One region of the Arthrobacter sp. UYCo732 genome, then DNA from elsewhere that is predicted to be linked to it. Evidence: riboswitches for the same ligand, from Rfam matches in the RefSeq annotation. Region 1 holds a riboswitch; the other holds the start of a gene.
The links. Region 1 has a riboswitch for thiamine pyrophosphate ahead of ABIB45_RS00230 (FAD-dependent oxidoreductase). Riboswitches for the same ligand answer to the same signal wherever they lie in the genome.
Positions count from the first base shown of each region.

Region 2: it holds a riboswitch for thiamine pyrophosphate, as region 1 does, so the genes downstream of both, ABIB45_RS18710 (3-oxoacyl-ACP reductase) here and ABIB45_RS00230 (FAD-dependent oxidoreductase) in region 1, are expected to answer to the same signal.

Region 1 covers NZ_JBEPPJ010000001.1:45,785-48,965, forward strand. Annotated here, with positions in the region: gene ABIB45_RS00220 (RNB domain-containing ribonuclease) at 1-811, opposite strand, end outside; gene thiE (thiamine phosphate synthase) at 875-1,624, opposite strand; TPP riboswitch at 1,652-1,771, shown strand; gene ABIB45_RS00230 (FAD-dependent oxidoreductase) at 1,764-3,167, shown strand; gene thiS (sulfur carrier protein ThiS) at 3,164-3,181, shown strand, end outside.
Region 2 covers NZ_JBEPPJ010000020.1:8,356-11,536, reverse strand. Annotated here, with positions in the region: gene ABIB45_RS18720 (recombinase family protein) at 473-781, opposite strand; gene ABIB45_RS18715 (bifunctional hydroxymethylpyrimidine kinase/phosphomethylpyrimidine kinase) at 704-1,069, shown strand; TPP riboswitch at 1,279-1,381, shown strand; gene ABIB45_RS18710 (3-oxoacyl-ACP reductase) at 1,438-2,202, shown strand; gene ABIB45_RS18705 (LLM class flavin-dependent oxidoreductase) at 2,214-3,181, shown strand, end outside.

The DNA of each region.
Region 1 (3,181 bases):
GGGCGGGCATGGTCCGCAGGATGCCTACTTTCCCCGTCAGCATCAGCTTGGCCGCCGCCATGCCCGCCATGAGGGAAATCTGTGCATTCCAGTCTTCCACCGGGAGCTGCGGCGCCGCTGCAATCCGGTAGCCGCCGTCGGGGGTCTGCACGATCTCCTGCTCCGGCATGTTCAGGCTGGCACCGCCGCGCTGCCGCTCCAGTTCAACGCGCTTGAGCCCCACTTCCCTCAGGAGCTGCAGCACGGGGTTGGCTGTGCCGGCATCGATGTCGGCCTGGACGCCCTTGTAGTCCAGCTTGGCCCGGCTGCGGATCGTGGCCCGCTGGACGGTGACGGTCGAAACCTGGGCGGCGTCGTCCAGCCCGAAGTCCCAAACAAATGCAGCGCACAGCTGATCGGCCAGGAGGCTGCCGGCTTGTTCGCTGATGACTTCAGGGTGCAAGGGGATGCGGCCGTCCGGGGCGTAGAACGTCTGGCCGCGGCGGCGGGTTTCGGCATCCAGGCTGCCGCCGGGGCGGACAAAAGAGGGCACATCAGCGATGGCATAAAGCACCCGGTAGCCGGCGCCGGCACGTTCGATGGAAAGCGCCTGGTCCAGGTCCGTGGACGACGCCGGATCGATCGTCAGGAACTCAACGTCCGTCAGGTCCGCGGCGGGGAGCTGGTGGGCTGCCACTGCTGCCTCGGCGTCGCGGACCGCCTCTGCAGGGTAGGGGCCCGGCAGTTCCAGTTCGGTCCGCAGGGCACTCAGCGCTGCCGCGAGGGCGTTGGTCTGCTCGCGGACATTGGGGGCCAGCCGATGATGTGACACGAAAGTCAGGTTAGCCCGATTTCCATGGATCGTGCACGCCCCGCCCCGCTGCGCGCAGGTTTCTTAGGATGCGGCGGCGTCCAGGGCGACCACGAGGGCGCCGGCCGCTGCGGCGGGGTCGGCGGCTTCCGTGATGGCTCGCACCACAACTATCCTGCTTGCCCCGGCTTCCACCACCTGCTCAACGTTGCTCAAATCGATGCCGCCGATCGCAAACCAGGGCAGTGTGGCCTGGGCGCCGCCGGCGGCGCGGACTGCCTCCGCTGCATAGCGCACCAGGTCGAGGCCGACGGCGGCCCGGCCGGGTTTGGTGGGGGTAGCCCACACCGGTCCGACGCAGAAGTAGTCCAGGCCGCCGTCGGCAGTCACCGTTGCGGACATCCGGATGGCGCCCTCGATCTGTTCGGTAGTGTGGGTGGAGAGCCCCACGGTGGCTCCGGCACCGAGCAGAGTGCGGGCCGATGCCACGGGCAGGTCCTTCTGCCCGATATGGAAGACGGGCGCGCCCGTCAGCATGGCGATGTCGGCGCGGTCATTGACGGCCCAGAGACGGCCGTGCCGGGCGGCGGCTGCCTGGAGCACCGCCAACAGTTCCAGCTCCTCGGCGGCCTCGATCCCCTTGTCGCGGAGCTGGATGATGTCCACCCCGCCGGCAAACGCCGCGTCCACAAATTCCGCGAAGTCCCCGCGGTCCCGGCGGGCATCGGTGCACAGGTACAACCTGGCGCTGGTGGGCAGGCCGTTGCTGGACGCCTCCGGCGGTATCTGGGCGGAGTGGCTGGGAGGGGTAGCGGGAGCGGAGTGTGCGTTCATGGAAACTACCCTAGTTCCCCTAAACTGGGTGAGTACTGCGGGAGCCCGTTGCAGCCGTCACAAAGCGGCCGGGCTGAGAGGGCACCAGAGCCGACCGCTTGACCTGATCCGGCTAGTACCGGCGTAGGGAAGGAAACACATGCTCTCCCCATCCAGCGGCGCACCCGCCAGCCCGCCAGCCAGTGCACCAGCCAGCCCGCCTTCCGAGCCAGCAGGCAGTCCCGATTTCTGCCACGCCGACGTAGCTGTCATTGGCGGCGGCGTCATTGGCCACGGGATCGCCTGGGAAGTGCGGCGCTCCGGCCGCTCCGTGGTCCTGATCGATGATGCACCCGGCTCCGGGGCCAGTTGGGCGGCAGCCGGCATGCTCGCGCCCGTCAGCGAACTGCACTACCAGGAGGAAGACCTTCTGGAGCTGATGCTCGAATCCTCCGGCCTCTGGCCCGCCTTCGCAGCCCACCTCGCCGGGGCCGGGGCGGGGGATACCGGCTACCTGACGACGCCGACCCTCGCCGTCGGTGCCGATGCCGCGGACCGCCGCGCGCTGATGGACCTGCGGACCGTGCAGCAGGCCAGCGGCCTGGTGGTGGAACCGCTGACCGTCCGGGAAGCACGGATGAGGGAGCCGCTCCTCAGCCCGGCGATTTCCTGCGCCTTGGAAATCCCGGCGGACCACCAGGTGGATCCGCGGAAGCTGGTGGCGTCCCTGCAGCAGGTCCTGGCCAGCCACGAACCCGGCGCCGGAACCGCTGTGGACGGCGCCCGCGGCGGGTTCGCCGTCGGGCACCGGGCCGAAGCCCTACTCTGGGATGCCGGACGCGTCAGCGGGGTGAAGCTGGCCAACGGCGGCACAGTCACTGCGGGAGAGACCATTGTGGCCAACGGCCTGCAGGCGGCTGCGCTGGAAGGATTGCCGGACGGGCTGCGCTTGCCTCTCCGCCCTGTGTACGGCGACATCCTGCGCCTCGCCGTACCGCGGCACCTGCGTCCGCTGGTCACCTCCACCGTCCGCGGCCTGGTCCACGGGGTGCCGGTCTACATCGTCCCGCGGCAGGACGACACCGTGGTGATCGGCGCAACCCAGCGGGAGGATGCACTGTCCGCCATCCCGGACGCCGCCGTGTCGGACCCTGCCTTGCCGGGCCCCATCACGCCGAGCACTGCCTTTTCACACACCATCACGCCGAGCACTGCCGTCTCCGCAGGCGGCGTCTACCAGTTGCTCCGCGACGCACAGGCCCTGCTGCCCGCCGTCGCCGAGCTGGAGCTCCTGGAATGTACCGCGCGGGCGCGCCCCGCGACGCCGGACAACGCACCCCTGCTCGGCCGTGTACCCGACTCCCGGCCCGGTGTCGGACACATCGCCGGGCTGATCATTGCCACCGGATTCTTCCGCCACGGCGTGCTGCTGGCTCCAGCGGCGGCGGCCATCTGCCGGGACCTGCTGGACGGCAGGGAGGATCACCGGTGGCACGCCCTCAGCCCGGCCAGGTTCTCCAGCCAGCCTCGAACAACCTTTCAATCGACTAAGGAAACAGCATGAATATCACTCTCAAC
Region 2 (3,181 bases), on a different contig from region 1:
ACTAGGCTCAATTGACAGTGACATTCTCACAGTCGGTTCCCGTGCGGGCGGTCGATTCCTTCTCCTGATCCGACGCGGTGTCTCGAAACCTCTGTGTCTTGAAACGGGCGGATTCAAGACGGCGCAAAGCCTGGGCGGCGACACCGAGCGATCACAGAACACCGCCACGAATATTCATCCGCGCACTGTGCCGAATGTTGACAGTGTGATGGGCGACTGTGGGGGATTGTCCCATCAGGAGTGTTCCGGTTTCAAGGAACTGAGACGGCCGGTCAGCGGCCTCGAAATAAATACGACACGCCATCCGATTCCTTTGCATTGTGAATGGCAGCGATATCTGGCGTCGTTCTGTCAGCGCAACGTGGCGGTCCAGCTCAGTGCTCAGTGCTTTTCCGTGGCCGCGGCCATCATCATCGCGGGTGTCCGGCAAGAGTGCCCCGCAGAAACGTAAATCGCGGGCCACGCACCCATTTCAGCCGTCTGTGGCGTCGCATTTGGTCCTCATCAGACCAGTTCGTTGCTTCCTATGCTGAGGTAGCGGTACGGGTGTTGCGCCCCCAGCTTGGTCCAGCTTCCAGACCACCACCTCGTCACCGTCCCGCAGGTGATCCCGCATCTTGTCCAGTTCGGGCCGGCTGGCGCTCGTTCCGCTCACGCCGTGACCGGTGAAGATCCGGTGGCAGCCGGCGGCATTCAACCCCGCATGCTGCCTGACGGCTGGCCGGGAACCGGGAGTTTTACGAGGGTCACTGCCCGGCGGGTGGAGACGGCCAATACTCATGGGACGGGATGCTCCATGTCCTCCGCCATGGCGACCCTGCAGGTGCGCTTTGGTGATTGGACAGAGGCCTTGACGGTGACCAAAGCGTGGCTGCAGGACAGTCTGCTTCATGCCTGGGAACTGCAGGTCGGTTCAGGCGCAGGTCCGATCCATCATTTTCACCAGTTATGGAACCCAACCGTTCCTGTCCCGGGTGAGCACCCGGTCCCGGGGCCTTCCCCGGGGTACCGGGCTCTGACGGTTCCGACGCTGCCGCACCAACGTTGCACCTCTGAGGGGGCGCTGTAGGTTGATGCGGACATTGGAGGTGTCTATTTTGGTGGTTTTAAGGGCCGTCCGGTCCACCCGGGGGAGACCGGTGCCCGCAGGTACGGGAGGCCCGGCGGTCGCGCCGTGGTGTCCGGCACGACAGCCGTTTGGGAATCAGGTCGGGCAGGGCACGGCGGCAGCACGGGCAGGTGAGGGCGCTGGTTTGGCCGGGGGTGGGTATAATCGGTCCCAGTGACACGGGGTGCCGGGCGGCTTGTTGGCCCGGCTGAGATGACACCCGTTGAACCTGATCTAGTTGACACTAGCGAAGGGATGTCCTGCAACGGTTCGCACGGTCCTGGCGCCCGGATCGCATCCTTTCGCCTTATCCGAAGGTGAAGAAACTGATGGAACTGGCAAAACAAATCGTTCTTGTGACCGGCGGTGGCCGCGGTCTGGGCAGCAATATTGTGCAGGCGTTCGCGGCCCGGGGGGCGCGGGTGGTCATCAATTATCGCCGCAGCGCCGAAGCCGCCGGGGAACTGGCCGCCGGTTATGGCCCTGAGCACGCTGTTGCACTGCAGGCTGACGTCACCGACTCCGGTCAGGTGTCGGTGATGCTGGAGCAGGCCCGGGCCCATTTCGGTTCCGCCGTCACCACTGTGGTCAATAATGCGCTGGCCGATTTCTCGTTTAACGGCGATGCCCGCTCCGGCGCCGGGGATATTTCATGGGCGGATTTTGAGGCACAATTCGGCGGCAGTGTCCGGGGGGCTTTGAACACGACCCAGCAGGCTTGGGAGGGGATGCGTGGCCACGGGTTTGGGCGCATCATCAACGTCGGGACCAATCTGTTCCAGAACCCGGTGGTCCCGTACCACGACTACACCGCGGCCAAGGCCGCCCTGCTGTCATTGACCCGCACCATGGCCAAGGATCTGGGGCAGCACAATATTGCCGTGAACATGGTCTCCGGCGGCCTGCTGCGCACCACCGATGCCAGCGCCGCAACGCCGGAGGAGGTCTTTGACTACATTGCCGCTTCGACCCCCCTGGGTAAGGTCACCACCCCGGCCGAGTTCGCCGATGCCATCTTGTTTTTCGCCTCGCCCTGGGCGCGGTCGGTTACCGGGCAGAACCTGGTGGTCGACGGCGGACTGGTCATGGACTAGGCGGCCTCGCGATGAACGGGAAACGGCAACTGCATCTGAACGCTTTCCTGCTGGGAGCCGGCCACCACGGTGCTGCCTGGCGGCGGCCCGGATCGCCGCTGGAGCAGCTCGGAGAGATTGGTTACTATGAGCGGCTCGCACAAAGCGCCGAACGCGGCCTTTTCGATGCCGTGTTCTTCGCCGACGGGCAGTCCGCCGGTGACGTCGGCGCCGGTCCGAGATGGTTTCTGGAACCGTTGACCGCGCTGGCGGCCATGGCCCGGGCAACGGAAAACATCGGGCTTATCAGCACCGTCTCGGCCACCTTTTATTCCCCTTTTCATGCCGCCCGGATGCTCGCCTCCCTGGATCACATCAGTGCCGGACGTATCGGGGCGAACGTGGTCACGTCCATGTTCGATGCTGAAGCCCGCAATCATGGTCTGGAAGCGATGCCCGACCACGCGCAGCGCTATGGCCGCGCCGCAGAGTTCATTGAGGTAGCGCTGGGGTTGTGGGACTCATGGGCTGATGATGCGCTGGTTCGGGACAGAGCCCGGTTCTATGCCGATCCGGCCCTGGTCAGGCCGTTGCATCATGAGGGCGACCACTTCCGGGTGGAGGGGCCCTTAAACGTGCCCCGGGGCCCACAGGGACGCCCCGTGCTGTTCCAGGCCGGTGCTTCCGGGGCCGGCCGGGATCTTGCCGCCCGGTACGCGGAAGGGATTTACGCCGTTGCCTACGATCTTCCCAGCGCCCAGGCCTACTATGCGGATATGAAACAGCGGATCGCTGCGGCCGGGCGTAATCCGGGGAAGGTAGCGATCATGCCCGGATTGGTGACGTATGTGGGCTCCACCGAGGCCGAAGCCCGGGCCAAACAGGACCGGGGGGATACGCTGCTGCCCACCGGAGAATCCCTGACACGGCTGGGCACGTTCGTGCAGCAGGACTGTACAGGCTGGGAGCTGGACGCCCCCGTGCCGTCCCTGCCGTCGGC